3 regions of the Shewanella amazonensis SB2B genome follow, and region 2 is predicted to be linked to each of the others. Evidence: predicted binding sites of a transcription regulator. Region 2 holds the regulator's gene; each other region holds the start of a gene.

Region 1 (6,133 bases), 880 kb from region 2:
CAGGCGGCCCACAGTGGTACCATCCTGAGTCAGCTCGGTTACTTCAAAAGCAGAAGCGTACTGAGTCGGGTTGGCAAAGTTGATGGTCAATGTTTGGCTACCATCGGCGCCGGGTCCAAGAATACCGGCACCACCAATCCCCAGAGGTTCTGTGGTGATTATGGCTGGGTTGGTGCCTGTATAAGTACCTGTGCTGTTAAAGGTCAGCACAGAACCAGTCCAGCCACCGGTAGTTTGCGCGGTTGCAGGTGTGTCTGGGACGCCATCACCGTCAGTATCCGTCTGGTAAGTACCTGCGCCACCACCCAGATTCACAGGCTGACCATCGAGTGCATAGTAAGCCACCCAGTTGTTTTCCCCTGTGTAGGCACCATCGTTTGGCCGTACAAAGTAGGTGGTCAAAATGTGTGGCTCACCCAGGGAGTCATAAATGGTCGACGAGGTAGAGTTGTTGAAGGTGGTTGGATCATCCGGATCAAAAGCCGCAGGGTCTTTGGTCTTTTCACCGGCGTTCAGGTTCATCTGAACCCCCACATTCTCAGTCATCACTGGGCTACCGGCAGTGTCAGGAATTTGAACCGGACGAGTGGTGGTCAAACTCACTGAGGTAGAGTTCCCGAATTTGTCCACCGGGAAGGTTTGCAGGAAGTTGCCTGCGGAATCCACCAAGTAGTTGTTACTGTCTACCTTAAAAGCGCCGGCACGGGTAAAGCTGTAATCACGGGCCGAAGGGTCGGCGGAGGTCACAAAGAAACCGCCGCCGCTAATGGCCAAATCCAGCGCGTTGCTGGTGAATTGCAAACTGCCCTGATGGAACTGCTGTGCCACCTGGGTAGTGGTTACACCGCCACCCACCTGGGTTTTGCTGTTGGAAAATATCGACGCAGCATACACATCGGCAAACTCAGCACGTGACTCTTTAAAGCCCGTGGTGTTGACGTTGGCGATGTTGTTGGCTGTGGTGTTCAAATCTTTCTGGGCGGCAGCAATGCCACTGAGTGCGATATTGAAAGACATAAGTCAGTTACCTCTTTAGTCTGGTTTTCTGGATCAGCTCTCAGCCACAGCCAGAACATCCGATAGTTTAATGCCGCCAATGCCACGCAAATTCAGAATGGCGCCTGTTGCTGCTGTCCCAAGCGACACGCTGGTCACGTGGGCATAAGTTGAAACCGGTAATTCCTCGGCCTTGCCATCGACCCGGCCACTGGCCTTGATGGTGTAAGTACCATCGGCAACGGGCTTGCCTTCCGCATCGAGGCCATCCCAATTCACATCGATGTTGCCGCCGTCACTGCCATCCACACTGAAGGTTTTCACCAACTGCCCCTTGTCATCTTCAATGCGCACCATGATTGTCTCGATGGGCTTGGAGGTGCTGATGACACCCTTTAGGTTGGGCTCTTCAGCAGATACATGGCCAGACGCCGATGGGATCAATACCTTCTGCCCAACCAGCCCTGATGCCTGCAGTGCCTGGCTGGAGGTCATCACGGTATTCAGATTCACAATGTGATCGTTCAGATTGGCGATACCGTCCACGGTAGAGAATGACGCCATCTGGGCAATCATCTGGTCGTTTTCCACCGGCTTGAACGGATCCTGCATCGACAACTGCTGCGACAAGAGGGCGAAAAAATCCTCTTGAGTCAATTCCTGCTTTTTAGCCTCTGGCACTGCCTCTTTGGTCTGCAACCTGACACTGTCCAGAAAGGGATTTCCCGTGCTCTGGGTTGACTGGGCCGCCGATGCCTGACTGATAGAGTTAAGAAAACTCACGGCTTACCTCCTTAGCGCCACATCCGTTATTTGCCCATTCTCAAAGTCTGCATCAGCATACTCTTGGCGGTATCGGCCACCTGGACATTCATTTGATACGAACGCGAAGCGGAAATCATGTCGGCCATTTCTTCCATCACGTTCACATTGGGTTTGTAAATAAAGCCATCGGCATCCGCCATGGGATGGTCCGGGTTGTATTCTTTTTGCAGCGGCTTATCACTTTCGACTATGCCTTTGACATTCACCCCACGGGCAGATTGCTGCTGGCTGGCTTTGGCAAGTTCAGCCTCAAACACAGGATGACGCGCCCGGTAGGTTTTATCGACGCTGCTGGACACTGAATCTGCGTTGGCAATGTTGCTGGCGGTGGTATTGAGGCGAACCGATTGCGCACTCATCCCGGAGCCAGACACATTGAAGATATTAAACAAGCTCATTGTCAGTCTCCTTTAATAGCCTTTTTCATACCGTTGAACTTGCCTTCCAGAAAGCCCAGCGACATCTGATATTCGAGCGCATTCTGCATAAAGGCAGACTGTTCCTGCTGAATATCCACCGTGTTACCATCACCGGTGTCGGGCTGATTGGGAACACGAAACTGCACGTGCTGCCGGCTCAATGCTTGCAAGTCAAAATGCCCTTCACTGGTTTGGGCCATTTGCATGCCACGCTGCTGGCTGCGTGCCGCTTGCAGCGCATCGGCAAAGTTCACATCCCGTGCTTTATAATGGGGGGTATCGGCGTTGGCGATATTGCTTGAGAGGACTTCTGCCCGCTCTGCTCTGATGCCAAGGGTAAATTGATGCACCCCGAGCGCCTTATCGAAACTGATCGCCATAAAATTGCCTCCACACCATGATGTCAGATGAAAAGCAATTCGTGTGCCAAATCTGGGACGTTCCCCCTTACAAATGACAGACAACAAAAAAGCCGACTTAGCAATGTCGGCTTTTTTGTTTTTATTCATTAGGTTATTTGGCTATGTCTTCTTCTGGTAGTAAATACCCGGGTTGCAGCGCACCATGTCAAATTCATCGGTCAAACCAGCAATAGACTCGGAAGCGCCAAGAAACAAGATGCCCTTGGGATTGAGAGCGGCAGCAAATTGCCGCAGTATTTTTGCCTTTGCCTCAGGGGCAAAGTAAATGAGCACGTTACGGCAAAAGATGATGTCAAACTTACCAAGCAAGGCATAGCTTTCCAACAGGTTATGTGCCCGGAAACTCACCATGCGCCGCACATTGTCTTTTACCCGCATATTGCCGCTTGGCAGGGTGTCGAAAAACGCTCTTTTTCGTTCATCCGATAAGCCCCGTCCCAGCGCCAGGCCATCGTACTCGGCCTGTTTACAACGCTCCAGCATCGAGGGGGATAAATCCGTTGCCTGAATTGACGCGCCAGCGGGTAAGCCGCCCGGACGTTTTTGCTGATATTCCAAAATCGTCATGGCCAGCGAATAAGGCTCTTGCCCGGAAGAACAGGCGGCAGACCAAATTTTCAGCGGCCTGCCAAGCTTGGCATAGTCTGGCAGCAGCGCATTGGCGAGCAATTCGAAGGGGTATTTATCACGAAACCACAGGGTTTCGTTTGTGGTCATGGCATCAATGACCTCGGCGCGCAGTTGCCGCTCTGTGGGTTTCATTGAATGTTTAACCACTTCAGATAATGAAGGCAGGTTGTATTTGCCCATCAGAGGCGCAAGGCGGCTGCGGACCAGATACTGCTTGTTTTCGCCAAGCACTATGCCGCTGTGTTGTTCAAGGAACAACCTGAATTGATTATATTCCGCTTCAGCCAGTGATTTGTCTGACACCGTTTCTCATCCTGCACCTGATAGAGAAAATTAACTCAATAACTGGTTAACCTTCTGATTTTATTCCCCAAAAATAAGCGCTGCTTTATACATTATCCAGTGACTGAATACAAGCGCCCTTGGAGGAGTATAACCCCGCCCAAGGGGAATGCCATCCTGCTCAAAGACTCAGATGCTTGTTCACGGCCGCGGCCAGTTCGTCAGGGTTGAACTTGGCAATAAAGTCATTGGCACCCACTTTCTGAACCATCGCCTGATTAAACACGCCGCTCAGCGACGTGTGTAAAATCACCTTGATGTCTTTGAGTTTGGGATCATCACGGATTTCGGCGGTCAGGGTGTAACCGTCCATTTCCGGCATCTCGATATCGGAGATAATCAGCGGGATCTCGTGAGCCACGTTGGTCATTTCCGCCGAAATGGCTTTCAGTTTTTCCAGTGCTTCACGGCCATCTTTTGCCGTATCAATCTGCAGCTCGAGAGAGGTGAGCGCACGGATGATTTGCTTGCGGGCCACGGCAGAGTCATCAATCACCATAATGTGGAAGTGCTGCCCACGATCAATGGTTAACTGTGCGTCAGTGTCTTCACTGATAGCAGTACGGACCGGACTGATTTCATCAAGAATTTTTTCAACGTCCAGGATTTCAACCAGCTCTCCATCAATCTCAGTGACCGCTGTTAAATAGGAGTAGCGACCCGCCCCCTGGGGCGGCGGCATTATGGCTTCCCAGTTCATGTTGATGATGCGCTCGACTGAATTCACCAAAAAACCCTGAACACTGCGATTATATTCAGAGATAATAATAAAGCAGTTTTGAATGTTCTCTATGGGTTTGCCACCGGTGGCCGCGCTGAGGTCAATCACAGAAATGGTGGTTCCACGAATATGGGCCACACCGCGCACGAAAGGATTGAGCTTGGGTAATCCGGTCAGGGGGGGGCACTGCAATACTTCTTTTACTTTAAAGACGTTAATACCGAAGCGCTGACGGCCGTTCAGCTTGAACAGCAGCAGCTCCAATCGGTTTTGCCCCACCAGTTGGGTACGCTTGTTGACTGACTCAAGAATGCTCGACATAAGTTCGCCTTAGTGGTCTTGATGGAATGACGCCCCGAACACCTCGGAGCATAGGCATGTAACTTGCTTTTGTTATTGTCACCGACAACCCTTGCCCCAACTTCGTCAAACTTCTGACGGCCCGTCTAAGCGCTTGGACGAGGTACTTTGGTGCTGAATGAAAGTATAGGTGTAATCTGGCGCCACACGCTAGTCTGTTCATTATGAAAGTAAAGTTAGCACAAGTTTTGGTGATTCTGACGTTGTTACCCAGGGTATCAATCGCAGAAGAACCTCATACCCCGAGTATATCGGCCATCGCATCGGCGGCTGAAGCCGTGGTTATTGAAAAAATTGATGCACCGGCCAATGCCAAAATCAGCGTACAAGCCCAAAGCCTGGAAAGCCGAGGTAATCTGCCTCGATGTGAAGGACCTGTATCAGCAAGACTTGCCACCGACAGACCTATTTCCCGAAACAATACGGTGCGCATCAGCTGTGTTAGCCCGGATCTGGACTATCCTTGGCAGATGTACCTTTCAGTACGCGCAGAAGTGCTTTTCCCTGTGGTGGTGGCTAAACGCCCGCTCGGTAATGGTGATTTACTGGACGCAGAGAGCATAGAAGTCAGATATGTCGACAAAACACTGCTGCGTGGCCAACAGTTTTCGCACTTACAGCCCCTCTATGGGTCTCGGGTGAAGCGCCGGATCCCTCAGGACGCCCCCATTTTTGCCGACAACCTGTGTTTTGTGTGCAAGGGAGATGCAGTAACCATATACGCAAAATCGGCCAGCTTTGAGATAAAAACCCAGGGAGAGGCCTTGGCCGATGGAAACGAAGGCGATAGGATTAGGATTAAAAATATCAATTCAGACAGGGTATTAGAGGCTACTGTCATTGGCGTTGGCGAAGTGGAAGTCAAAATGTAAAATACCCTAAAGCTTTGCTGGCTGCGGCCGATAATAATCACAAGAAACCCAAATCCGTGACACTGGAGCCCGAAATGGCCATCGAATTACCCAAAAACAATGCCGCGTCCAACCGCGTCGGCAACACCAGCAGTCCACTGACCAGTGCCCGCACTGCCCAGGCATCGGCAGCTCAAACCGCGCAGCCACAGGTACCTCAAAAGGCCGACTCGGTGATGATCACCAGTCAGGCTCAGCAATTGCAAAGCGTGCAGTCAAAGCTGTCTTCTCTGCCTGAAGTTGACCAAAAGAAAGTGGCCGAAATCAAGCAAGCCATAGCGGAAGGGCGTTATAAAATTGACCCTGAGAAGCTCGCGGCCAATATCGCCAGCTTTGAAGCAGAATTACAGGAATTGGGCCGCGACGCCTGATTTTCAGCACGGATTGGGAAACATCCAAAGCCGGCCATTTGATTATGGCCGGCTTTTTGCATTCATTTATTACTACCCCTGATGTCAATAAAACCGGGATGCAACACCATGGACCACGTCAATGAACTCAATCAGT
Region 2 (6,133 bases):
GCCGTATTTACCTTGGCAATCAAGGGGAAGAACTTAAGGCATTTCATACCCGTGACGGCTATGGCGTCAAAGCCCTTCAGGGTGCTGGTATCGCGGTAGCGGTGATCACCGGGCGCAAATCCCAGATTGTGGAAAACCGCATGACGGCACTCGGGGTCGCCCATATCTATCAGGGCGTCGATAACAAGTTCGTGCCCTATGAAGAGTTACTTGGCCTCTACGGAGTCAATGGGGCCGAAGTGGCATACATTGGTGATGATATGGTGGATTTGCCTGTGATGAAGGCGGTGGGACTCGGCGTATGCGTCGCGGATGGCCACCCCTTTGTTCGCCAACACGCCGACATGGTCACTACGCTGCCCGGTGGGCATGGTGCCCTCAGAGAACTTGCCGATCTCCTACTGATGAGCCAGGGTAAGTTCGATTCGGCCCACGGGATGAGCGTATGAATCGGGTCACACTCGCCATCATTTTGCTGTTCGGCACCGCCCTGACGCTTTACTGGCAGGTGCAAAGCAAAAAGGCCAGTCAACCTCAGCTCACTGACAGTGTGCAAAAACCTGATTACGTGGCAACCGACCTTCGCAGCATCAGCTACAACGCCGAGGGAAAATTAGAAAGCCGCGTCAGTGCCGCCTACATGGAACACTTCGATGGCGATGCACAAACCCTGTTTACCCAACCTGTCTACACCCTGTTCCCTGAAGATGGTCAGGGTGAATGGCGCCTCACCGCCAAAACCGGCAGACTGGACAAGGCCAGTGACAAAGTCATGCTCGAAGACGAAGTACTGATCGAAGCTCTGACCATAGACGAGCCTTTGCAGCAGCTCAATACCAGTTATCTGGAGTTGGATCTCAAGACGATGATCCTCACCTCCGACAAAGAAATTATAATCAGCGGCAATAACTTCCACTTGAGCGGCCATGGTCTCTATGCTGATCTCAATGCCAAAGAAGTTAAGCTCTTAAGCAAGATTAAGGGAACCTATGAACCTAAATAAGTCGCTCATTCTGGTGCTGCTTTGCACCTGCAGCGCTGTGGCTTTGGCCAACACCAAGTTTGATTTGAGCCAGGAAGTCAAAATTGCCGCAGCCAACAGTTATGCCGATCTGAAAAACAAGCGCATTGTATACGAAGGCCCGGTGACCCTGACCCAGGGCAGCCTGGTGCTTAAGGCGGGTGAACTGAGCTCTTTCACCGACGAGAAAAGCGGTAAACGCATTCTGCTCGCCAAGGGTAACCCTGCCACTTACAGTCAGCAGGTGGAAGATGGCCGCACAGTGCATGCCAGTGCTACGGAAATCAGCTACAACATCGACAGCCGTGTAATGAGCCTCAAAGGCAACGCCAAGGTCGAGCAGGATGGCAGCCAGGTGAGCGCCGACTCCATCGTTTACGATATCGAAAAGCAGCAGCTCACGTCCCAAAGCAGCGGTAAAAAAGACGACCGGGTTATCACCATCATCAAGCCCGAAAATTACCAGCAGGATCTGCAGGATAAAGTTAAGACAGAGCAACCCCAGCAAGAGAAGCAGCAATGACCCAACTGACCCTGAAGGCCAGTAACCTCGCCAAGAGTTACAAAAACCGCCAGGTTGTCAAAAACGTCAGCCTCACCGTCAATACCGGCCAGGTGGTCGGCTTGTTGGGCCCCAATGGTGCCGGTAAAACCACCACCTTTTATATGGTGGTGGGTCTGGTACAGAGTGACAAGGGCAGCATACACATCAATGATGATGACCTGACGCTGGATCCCATGCATCTGCGGGCACGCAAGGGCATTGGCTATCTGCCACAGGAAGCCAGCATCTTTCGCAAGCTGTCGGTGCGCGACAACATCATGGCCGTGTTGCAGATGCGTAAAGAGCTGAACACCGATGAGCGTGAAGAGGCCTTGGAGCAACTGCTGGAAGAGTTTCACATCACCCACATTCGTGACAATCTGGGCATGTCACTCTCAGGTGGCGAACGTCGCCGGGTCGAGATAGCCCGGGCGCTCGCCGCAAACCCCAGATTTATCCTGTTGGATGAACCTTTTGCCGGGGTAGACCCCATTTCCGTTATCGACATCAAAAAGATCATCGAGCAATTGAAGAATCGTGGCCTTGGTGTGCTTATCACCGACCACAACGTGAGAGAAACCCTCGATGTGTGCGAAAAAGCCTATATCGTCAGCCATGGCGATTTGATTGCCGAAGGCACTCCTGCCGAAATCCTCGACAATCAGCAGGTGCGTGCAGTGTACTTGGGTGAGCAATTCAGGCTATAGTTAATTAACAAAGCCCCCTTCTCATATCCGGATAATCAGGGTGGTAAATCACCGGATAACCTGATAGAAAAGCTTTCTACCTGAATAATTTAGTGAAGGATTCGCAGTACAATGAAAGCGTCGCTCCAGCTAAAACTGGGACAACAACTCACAATGACGCCACAGTTGCAGCAGGCCATTCGTCTGCTTCAACTCTCTTCGCTTGAACTGCAACAGGAAATTCAGCAAGCCCTCGACGCCAACCCACTGTTGGAGCTGGACGACGAACTGGGCAGCGATCAGTTTGATGCCGACGGCGGCGATAAAGAATTTGATGACCAGTTCAGCCAGGAGTCCGTCTCAAACGACACCACGGACAGTGCCTCGCTGGAAACCTCAGACGCCATCAATCAGCAGTCCATGCCGGACGAGCTCCCGATGGATACCACCTGGGATGAAGTCTTTACGGCTGCCCCCGTGTCTGGCCCCGGGATCCGTGGCGAAGATGATATGCCGTTTCAGGGCGAAACCAGCGAAGGCCTCTACGAACATCTCGAATGGCAAAAAAATCTCACCCCTTTTTCCGATACCGATCTGGCCATTGCCACTGCCATCATAGATGCCATCGATGACAAAGGTTACTTGACCCAAAGCCTGGAGGAAATTCTCGAGGCCGTGGGCGATGACGAAGTGGAGCTTGACGAAGTTGAGGCCGTGCTCAAACGCATTCAACACTTCGACCCAATCGGGGTGGCTGCCCGTGATTTGGCAGAGTGCCTGCTCATTCAACTTGGGCAGTTTCCGGCGGATACCCCCCACCTGGACAACGCCAAGCTGCTTATCCGTGACCATTTGGACTTGATTGCCAACCGCGACTTCCGCACCCTGATGCGAAAAACACGCCTCAAGGAAGAAGAACTCAGAGACGCAATCGTCCTTATTCAGGGGCTGAATCCCCGTCCCGGTGAGTCGGTGACCAGCACCAAGGACGAGTATGTTATTCCGGATGTCTCGGTCAGTAAAAAAAATGGCCGTTGGGTTGTAGAGCTTAATCCCGATTGTATGCCTAAACTGAGTGTGAACCAGCAATATGCCGCCATGGCGCGCACCAGTCGCAACCAGGCTGACAGCCAGTTTATCCGCGGGCATTTGCAAGAGGCCAAGTGGTTTATCAAGAGCCTGGAGAGCCGCAACGACACCCTGCTGAAAGTCGCCAATTGCATAGTGCAGTTCCAGCAGGGCTTTTTTGAGTATGGTGAAGAAGCCATGAAACCCATGGTGCTCAACGATATCGCCGAAGCGGTAGAGATGCACGAATCCACCATCTCACGGGTCACTACCCAAAAATACATGCATACCCCAAGGGGTATCTTTGAACTCAAGTATTTTTTCTCCAGCCACGTCGGGACCGAAGATGGCGGAGAATGCTCATCTACTGCCATCCGCGCCTTTATCAAGAAACTGGTGGCAGCAGAAAATCAGAAGAAACCATTGAGCGACAGCAAAATGGCGGAACTTCTGGCAGAACAAGGAATCAACGTTGCTAGACGCACCATCGCCAAATACCGAGAGGCGATGTTGATCCCACCGTCAAACCAACGTAAGAGTTTATAACCCACCCAAGGTCTTTGGAGGAAAGTGTCTATGCAAATCAATCTGACTGGGCATCATATCGAAATCACTGATTCACTGCGTAACTACGTAGAGAGCAAGTTCTCCAAGCTTGAACGTCATTTCGAACAGATCAATAATGTCCACGTTGTTCTCAATGTTCAGAAATTGCAGCAAATCGCAGAAGCCAAGCTTCACCTCAACGGTGGCGAGGTATTCGCCACTTCAGAACATGAAGACATGTACGCCGCCATTGACGCCCTAATTGATAAATTGGACCGTCAGGTTATTAAACACAAAGAGAAACTGACCAAACATTAACGATGGAACTAAGTACCATCCTGGCGCCGGAGTGCACTAGCTGTGCCACTCCGGGCAGCAAGAAAAAGGTGCTGGAGCTGATTAGCGATCTCGCTGCTGCCCAGAATCCCTCCCTCTCGTCTCAAGAGATATTCGAAAGCCTGCTGGCCCGTGAAAAAATGGGTAGCACAGGTATTGGTAATGGTATTGCCATTCCCCATGGACGCCTTGGCACTATAGATAAGCCCTTAGCTGTGCTGATCAAGTGTGAAGAAGCCATTGGTTATGACGCCATTGACAAGCAACCTGTGGACATTCTGTTTGCCTTGCTGGTGCCGTCGGACCAGTGTCAGCAACATCTCAGCACCCTGGCCGCTATGGCCGAAAAGCTGAATGACAAGCAGATCCTCAAGCAGCTGCGTAAAAGCCACGATGAAAAGGAACTTTACCAGGTAATCATCGGATGAAACTCGTTATAGTCTCCGGGCGCTCTGGCTCCGGAAAGTCGGTAGCCCTCAGGGTACTGGAAGACTTGGGCTACTACTGCGTCGATAATTTGCCATTACAGCTGATTGGGCCCTTGCTTGCCCAGCTTAAGGGTAATAACGACAAGGTCGCCATCAGCATCGATATCCGCAATATGCCGGAGCAGGAAAAGGCCCTCGAAAAAGAGCTGGCAAGGCTCCCCGAAGGCGTCGAACTCACCAGCTTTTTCCTCAATTCCAGCGACAAGGTGCTGCTCAAACGCTACAGTGAAACCCGCCGTTTGCACCCCCTGTCCCGCAGCAAGGTCTCATTGCAGGAAGCTATCAAGCTCGAAGGCAAAATGCTGGCGCCCATTTCCAATATGGTCGACCACTTCATCGATACCTCCAATCTGAATGTCTATGAACTGGCTGATGCTGTCAGGCAGATACTACTTGGTCGCACAGACAAAGAGCTGGTGATCATCTTCGAATCCTTTGGTTTCAAGCACGGCATGCCCACAGAAGCAGACTTCATGTTTGATGCCCGCTTCTTGCCCAATCCCCATTGGGAACCCGAGCTGAGGCCCCTCACTGGCCTCGATGAGCCGGTTAAGCTGTTTTTGGAACGTCAGGTGCTGGTCAACAAGTACATCTGGCAAATCGAAAACCTGCTGGAAACCTGGTTGCCCCACCTGGAGCGTAACAATCGCAGCTACCTCACCATTGCCATTGGCTGCACCGGTGGTCAACACCGTTCTGTGTATATTGCCGAGCAGCTTGCCAAGCGCTTCGCCAACTCTCACCACAAGGTTGAGGCCCGCCATCGGGAACTGAATGCCAAAGCTTGAACGTGACGTCACCATAGTCAATAAACTGGGCCTGCATGCCCGCGCTGCCACCAAGCTGGCGGTATTGGCGTCGGAATTCAAGGCCAGCGTGACGCTGGTTCAGGGCGCCAAACAGGCTTCGGCCGCCAGCGTGCTGGGTCTCCTGATGCTCGAATCCGGAATGGGCAAAACCATCCATATTATCGCCGAAGGGGAAGACGCCGAGCAGGCCATGGATGCCGTGTGTAACCTTATCAACGCCCGCTTCGACGAAGACTGCTGACCCGGCTTCACTTCGTCCATCCCATTAAATTTGCTAATATATCCCCCAATTCATCTCTTGGGGGAAAGCGATGGCTGTCGAACTTCTGGATAACGAGCAAACCGAGCTGTTGCTGAATCAGCTCAATGAGGCCCTGGGCAGCGGTATGTTTGTGCATGTGCGCCAGATGCTGCTGAACATGGCCGCATCCGATATCGCACTGGTGCTCGAATCCTCTCCTCCCCGTACCCGTCAGGTATTGTGGCAACTTATCGACCCCGAGCTTGCCGGTGAGGTCCTCGAAGAGCTCGGCGAAGAGATGAAAGACAAGTTTATCCGCCAGATGAGCCCCGAGCGCCTCGCCCGCGCTGCCGCAGGCCTGGACACCGACGATCTGGCCTACATACTGCGCTCC
Region 3 (6,133 bases), 900 kb from region 2:
AGAAACCCGCCTATTGCAGCGTAACCTTGCTCATCTGCAGCGTCTGTCGGCCCTTGGCAAAATGGTGGCTACCCTGGCACATCAAATCCGAACTCCCCTGTCGGCTGCACTGCTTTACGCAGCAAACCTTGCCAGTCCCAAACTCAACCAGGACTCCCGCAGTCGTTTCCAACAGAAGTTGGTGGACAGGCTGAATGAGCTGGAGCGACAGGTGAACGATATGTTGTTGATGGCAAGGGGCAAAGTGGAAGCGCCCATGTCTTCCATGCCACTGGCAGACATCATTGCCCCTGTGCTGGCAACCTGTGAGCCCATCGCCACCGATAAAGGCTGTGCAGTACGGTTTCAGGATGAAACCCTTGGCGCCATGATGGCGGCCTCCCAGAGCGCACTGAGCTCGGCCATTAATAATCTTTTGATGAACAGCCTCGAAGCAGGCGCCCACCATATACTGCTCCATGGCAGCATACAGGACGGTCGTTTGGTTCTGGCTGTGGTGGACGATGGTAAAGGATTGGAGTCCGGCAGTGAGCAGCGGGTGATGGAACCCTTTTTTACGACCAAGGCACAGGGTACAGGCCTCGGTTTAGCCGTGGTACAGACAGTCGTGCGTAACCATGGTGGTGAGCTCAAAATGCAATGTGCTGCCAACCGTGGCTGTAGTGTCATGCTTAAATTCCCCGTGATTTCAGAAGATTCAGTAAAGGAGGTTAGCCATGCCTGAAGGCAGACTGCTACTTGTCGAGGACGATGCGTCTCTGCGTGAGGCGCTGCTCGACACCCTGATGCTGGCGCAGTTTGACTGTGTGGCGCTTCCCAGCGCTGAAGAAGCCATTCTTGCGTTGAAAGAATCACGTTTTGACATGGTCATCAGCGATGTGCAAATGGAAGGCATCGGCGGCATGGGGCTTTTGGCCTATTTGCGGCAGTATCATCCCAAGGTCCCGTTATTGCTGATGACGGCCTTCGCCACCATAGACAGTGCCGTGAGTGCCATCAAACTTGGTGCGGTGGATTATCTTGCCAAGCCGTTTTCACCCGAAGTACTGCTTAACCAGGTCAGTCGCTACATGCCCGCGCAAGCCGATACGGGCGCACCCGTGGTGGCCGATGAGCGCAGTCAGGCGCTGCTTGCCCTTGCCGGACGGGTAGCCAAATCCGAGGCGTCTGTGATGATCCTCGGGCCTTCTGGTTCGGGTAAGGAAGTGCTGGCCCGCTATATCCATAAGCAAAGTTTGCGCTCAGATGGCCCCTTCGTGGCCATCAACTGCGCTGCCATTCCGGAAAATATGCTCGAAGCCACACTGTTCGGCTATGAAAAGGGCGCCTTCACCGGTGCCTATCAGGCCTGCCCCGGAAAATTCGAGCAGGCTCAGGGAGGCACCCTGCTGCTGGATGAAATCTCCGAAATGGATCTGGGATTACAGGCCAAGTTGTTGCGGGTATTGCAGGAGCGGGAAGTTGAGCGTCTCGGTGGCCGTAAAACTATTAAGCTGGATGTGCGTGTGCTTGCCACCTCCAACCGTGAGCTCAAGGCTATGGCGGAGCGGGGGGATTTCCGTGAAGATCTTTATTACCGTATCAACGTATTCCCACTGACCTGGCCGGCTCTGAACCAGCGTCCGAAAGACATTTTGCCACTTGCGCGGCATTTGCTGGCACGCCATGCAGAGCGTCTGGGCACAGAAGTACCCGAATTTGACGAAGCGGCCTGTCGCAGATTACTGGCACATCGCTGGCCGGGGAATGTCAGAGAACTCGATAATGTGGTGCAGCGGGCGTTGATCCTGTCCGCCGGCGTTAAGATAGGCGTGCAGGACATCATTATCGACGCCATGGACGTTACTCAAATCACTCAGGAAGAGACAGCCGTCAAGGCCGAGCCCGAAGGATTGGGAGATGAGCTCAAGGCCCAGGAGCATGTGATAATCCTTGAGACCCTGAGCCAGTGCCGCGGCAGTCGCAAACTGGTGGCTGAGCGTCTGGGGATCAGTGCCAGGACCCTGAGGTACAAGATGGCCCGTATGCGGGAAATGGGTATTCAGCTACCTGCCTGATATTTGGGCAAGAACATCACAAAAAGCAGGCTTAGCCTGCTTTTTTAGTTTATTGGCAAGGCTTTTGCAGTACCCCAATATCAGCGATTTATCCCGTCAATTTCATGGCGAAGGGAGCAGCATATGCAAATAGGTCCATCTTCATTCATGCAGGAAATGCAGAAACTCCAGGGCGAACTCAGTCCATCTATGGGTATCGAGCCTCAGCCGCTTCGCCAGGTCGGCAACACCAGCGGCGCTGATTTCGCCAGTCTGCTCGCCAACGCAGTAGGACACGTAAACGAACTGCAGCAAAGCTCCTCCAGCCTGGCCACCCGACTGGACATGGGCGATACCCGCGTGACCCTGTCCGATACAGTAATCGCCCGCGAAAAGGCCAGTGTTGCCTTTGAGGCCACTGTGCAGGTGCGCAACAAGCTTGTCGAAGCCTACAAAGAAATCATGAGCATGCCCGTTTAAAGCGGCCACTGAAGGATACTGAACGTGAGCACAGATATGATTGTCAGCACCGACAGCGGCATGAGCGGTGTACAACAGGAAAATAAATCCGGGGTGCTGGGTAACCTCGGCAGCGCCGATATGCTCAGACAGGTCACCATGATCCTGGCCCTTGCCATCTGTCTGGCATTGGCGGTGTTTGTGATGATGTGGGCACAGGAGCCTGAATACCGTCCATTGGGTAAGTTTGAAGCCCAGGAAATGATCCAGGTGCTGGATGTGCTCGATAAAAACAAAATTCCCTATCAGGTGGATTTTGATGTGCTGCGAGTCCCGGAAGATAAGTATCAAGACATCCGGCTGCTTTTGAGCCGTAACGGTGTGGATGCTGCCAGTACCACCAATCAGGATTTTCTGAGTCAGGACATGGGCTTTGGCGTAAGCCAGCGTCTGGAGCAGGCCCGACTCAAGCACAGCCAGGAGCAAAACCTCGCCCGCACCATCGAAGAGCTGAAAAGCGTCAGCCGTGCCAAGGTGATCCTGGCGCTGCCCAAAGAAAACGTGTTTGCCCGTAACCAATCCAAGGCCAGTGCCACTGTGGTCGTCACCAGTCGTCGTGGCGGTCTGGGGCAGGAAGAAGTGGATGCCATAGTCGATATAGTGGCGTCCGCCGTACAGGGACTCGAGCCTACCCGGGTGACGGTAACCGATTCCAACGGTCGTTTGCTGAACTCCGGCAGCCAGGACGGCGCTTCTGCCCGTGCCCGCCGTGAACTCGAGCTCGTCAAACAAAAAGAAGCCGAATACCGTGCCAAGGTTGATGCCATACTGATGCCCATTTTGGGCCCGGAAAATTACACCTCCCAGGTGGATGTGACCATGGACTTTACTGCCGTGGAACAAACGTCCAAGCGTTTCAACCCGGATCTGCCTGCGGTGCGCAGCGAAATGACCCTGGAAACCCAAACCAGCGGTGAAGCCAACATGGGGATCCCCGGTGCGCTCTCGAATCAGCCGCCGATGGAGTCAAACATTCCTCAAACCCTGCAGGAAGCGCAGGATAAGGCCCAGGCCAACGGAAATTCACACCGTGAAGCGACCCGTAACTACGAGCTGGACACCACCATCAGCCATACCCGTCAACAGATTGGCGTGGTGCGCCGGGTAAGTGTATCTGTGGCGGTGGACTATAAAACCGGTGAAGCCAATACCGAAGGTCAGGTGAATCGTGTAGCCCGCACCGAGGCCGAGCTTGCCAATATTCGCCGTCTGCTTGAGGGCGCTGTGGGGTTCAGCGGTCAACGCGGTGACAGCATAGAAGTCGTCACTGTTCCCTTTATGGATCAGCTTGTTGAGGAAGTGCCAGAGTTGCCTATGTGGGAGCAACCCTGGTTCTGGAAGGCCATGAAACTGGCATCCGGCTCTCTGGCCATCCTGGTGCTCATTCTCTTTGTCGTGCGGCCACTGCTGAAGAAACTGCTGCTCACCGACAAGGTCGATATGCCTGACGATGGCCGCCTGGGTCATGAACTGGCTGAGATTGAAGATCAGTTCGCCGCAGACACTTTGGGCATGCTCAATGCCAGCGATGCTGAGTACAGCTATGCGGATGATGGTTCGATTCTCATCCCGAATCTGCACAAAGATGATGATATGATTAAGGCTATCCGCGCTCTGGTTGCCAACGAACCTGAGCTTTCCACTCAAGTCGTGAAAAATTGGTTGCAACAGGACAATGGCTGAAAATAAAGAAAAATCCGAATCCGGTTTCAAAGTCAGCAATTTAAGCGGCGTTGAAAAAACGGCCATCCTGCTGCTGAGTCTGAGTGAGGCCGACGCGGCCTCTATCCTCAAGCACCTGGAGCCCAAGCAGGTGCAAAAAGTGGGTATGGCCATGGCCGCACTGGAAGACTTTGGTCAGGAAAAAGTCATCGCGGTACACAAGCAATTTCTGGATGACATTCAGAAATTCTCCTCCATCGGCTTTAACAGCGAAGAATTTGTCCGTAAGGCGCTGACGGCGGCCTTGGGTGAAGACAAGGCTGGCAACCTGATTGAACAAATCATCATGGGCAGCGGTGCCAAGGGCCTGGATTCACTCAAGTGGATGGACGCCCGTCAGGTAGCCACCATTATCCAGAACGAACACCCGCAAATTCAAACCATCGTGCTCTCCTATCTCGAGCCGGATCAGGCTGCTGAGATTTTCTCTCAGTTCCCGGAAAACACCCGTCTTGACCTCTTGATGCGGATTGCCAATCTTGAGGAAGTACAGCCTGCGGCCCTGCAGGAACTGAACGATATCATGGAGAAGCAATTTGCCGGTCAGGGTGGTGCTCAGGCGGCCAAGATGGGTGGCCTGAAGGCGGCCGCCAACATCATGAACTACCTGGATACCGCCATCGAAAGCCAGCTCATGGAAACCATGCGCGAAACCGACGAAGAAATGGCGCAGCAAATTCAGGATCTCATGTTTGTATTCGAAAACCTCATCGATGTGGACGACCGTGGTATTCAAACCTTGCTGCGTGAAGTGCAGCAGGATGTGCTGATGAAGGCCCTCAAGGGCGCCGACGAGCCGCTCAAAGACAAGATCCTCGGCAATATGTCCAAGCGCGCGGCAGAGCTGCTGCGTGATGATCTCGAAGCCATGGGCCCAATCCGTATCAGTGAAGTGGAATTGGCCCAGAAGGAAATTCTGTCCATTGCAAGACGCCTGTCCGATGCCGGTGAAATCATGCTCGGTGGTGGCGGCGGTGAAGAGTTCATCTGATGACTGACAGCAAACGCCCTAAAAACCTATTGCGCGGTGAGGAGCAGGATGAATTCGCCCATTGGCGATTACCTGACATGTCCTCTGCGCGGGAAGAGGAACCTGCCAACTTGCTGGGCAGGCGTCCGGGGCAAACCTTTGTGCCTCAGGAAGAAGAGGAAATCCGTCCGCCCACGTTGGCCGAAATAGAGGCGATACGAGCCGAGGCCGAACAGGAAGGTCTGGCGGCAGGGCATGCGGAAGGGCTGGCTCAGGGGCTGGAGGCCGGTCGCTTACAGGGCTTGAAAGAAGGCCACGAAGAAGGTGTGCGTCAGGGCCATGAGCAGGGAATGGCACAGGGACTGGAAGATGCCGCCCGAATGATAGCCCGCTTTGAAGGTCTGATTGAGCAGTTCGCCGCCCCCATGGCGGTACTGGATAACGAAATTGAGCAGGAACTGCTTTCGCTCGCCATGGGGTTGGCAAAGCAAATTCTGCAGCACGAGTTAAAAACGCATCCCGAACACGTACTTGCAGCATTGCGTGAAGGGGTTGATTGCCTGCCATTGAAAGAGCAACAAGTTAAAATCCGGCTCAATCCGCAAGACGTTACCCTGGTCAGCAGCCTGTATGGCCCCGACGAAATCACCCGTAAGCAATGGCAACTGGAAAGCGACCCGCTTCTGGCGCAGGGCGAGCTGGTGATCGACAGTCAGCGTTCCCGGGTGGATATGCGGCTGGAAAACCGCATTGCGGCAGTATTGGCGGCGCCGATAGAGCGTCATGAAACGCTGGAGCGTGAAGCGCAGGTATTGCAGCAACAAGCTCAGGGCGCGGCCGCTGAGCCCGGTCATGCGGACGGGGTGAAGGGGGCTGAAGAGGAGCC

Evidence for each region. The regulator sigma-54, encoded in region 2, starts transcription at its own class of promoters, with help from an activator protein. The targets are predictions, from matches to a motif close to GTTGGCACGNNNNTNGNNT.
Region 1: a site for sigma-54 is predicted at 2,653-2,671, ahead of flgB (flagellar basal body rod protein FlgB). Genes of this name have one in related genera too.
Region 3: a site for sigma-54 is predicted at 2,109-2,127, ahead of fliE (flagellar hook-basal body complex protein FliE). Genes of this name have one in related genera too.

What each region holds. Positions count from the first base shown of each region.
Region 1 covers NC_008700.1:2,781,239-2,787,371, forward strand. Annotated here, with positions in the region: gene flgE (flagellar hook protein FlgE) at 1-1,017, opposite strand, end outside; gene flgD (flagellar hook assembly protein FlgD) at 1,051-1,779, opposite strand; gene flgC (flagellar basal body rod protein FlgC) at 1,806-2,219, opposite strand; gene flgB (flagellar basal body rod protein FlgB) at 2,222-2,620, opposite strand; gene SAMA_RS12135 (CheR family methyltransferase) at 2,762-3,595, opposite strand; gene SAMA_RS12140 (chemotaxis protein CheV) at 3,756-4,676, opposite strand; gene flgA (flagellar basal body P-ring formation chaperone FlgA) at 4,880-5,587, shown strand; gene flgM (flagellar biosynthesis anti-sigma factor FlgM) at 5,662-5,997, shown strand; gene SAMA_RS12155 (flagellar protein FlgN) at 6,106-6,133, shown strand, end outside.
Region 2 covers NC_008700.1:3,661,124-3,667,256, forward strand. Annotated here, with positions in the region: gene kdsC (3-deoxy-manno-octulosonate-8-phosphatase KdsC) at 1-449, shown strand, start outside; gene lptC (LPS export ABC transporter periplasmic protein LptC) at 446-1,003, shown strand; gene lptA (lipopolysaccharide transport periplasmic protein LptA) at 990-1,544, shown strand; gene lptB (LPS export ABC transporter ATP-binding protein) at 1,541-2,272, shown strand; gene SAMA_RS16110 (RNA polymerase factor sigma-54) at 2,384-3,865, shown strand; gene hpf (ribosome hibernation promoting factor) at 3,896-4,183, shown strand; gene ptsN (PTS IIA-like nitrogen regulatory protein PtsN) at 4,186-4,629, shown strand; gene rapZ (RNase adapter RapZ) at 4,626-5,477, shown strand; gene SAMA_RS16130 (HPr family phosphocarrier protein) at 5,464-5,739, shown strand; gene mgtE (magnesium transporter) at 5,810-6,133, shown strand, end outside.
Region 3 covers NC_008700.1:2,760,123-2,766,255, reverse strand. Annotated here, with positions in the region: gene SAMA_RS12040 (sensor histidine kinase) at 1-724, shown strand, start outside; gene SAMA_RS12035 (sigma-54-dependent transcriptional regulator) at 717-2,057, shown strand; gene fliE (flagellar hook-basal body complex protein FliE) at 2,181-2,516, shown strand; gene fliF (flagellar basal-body MS-ring/collar protein FliF) at 2,553-4,238, shown strand; gene fliG (flagellar motor switch protein FliG) at 4,231-5,268, shown strand; gene fliH (flagellar assembly protein FliH) at 5,268-6,133, shown strand, end outside.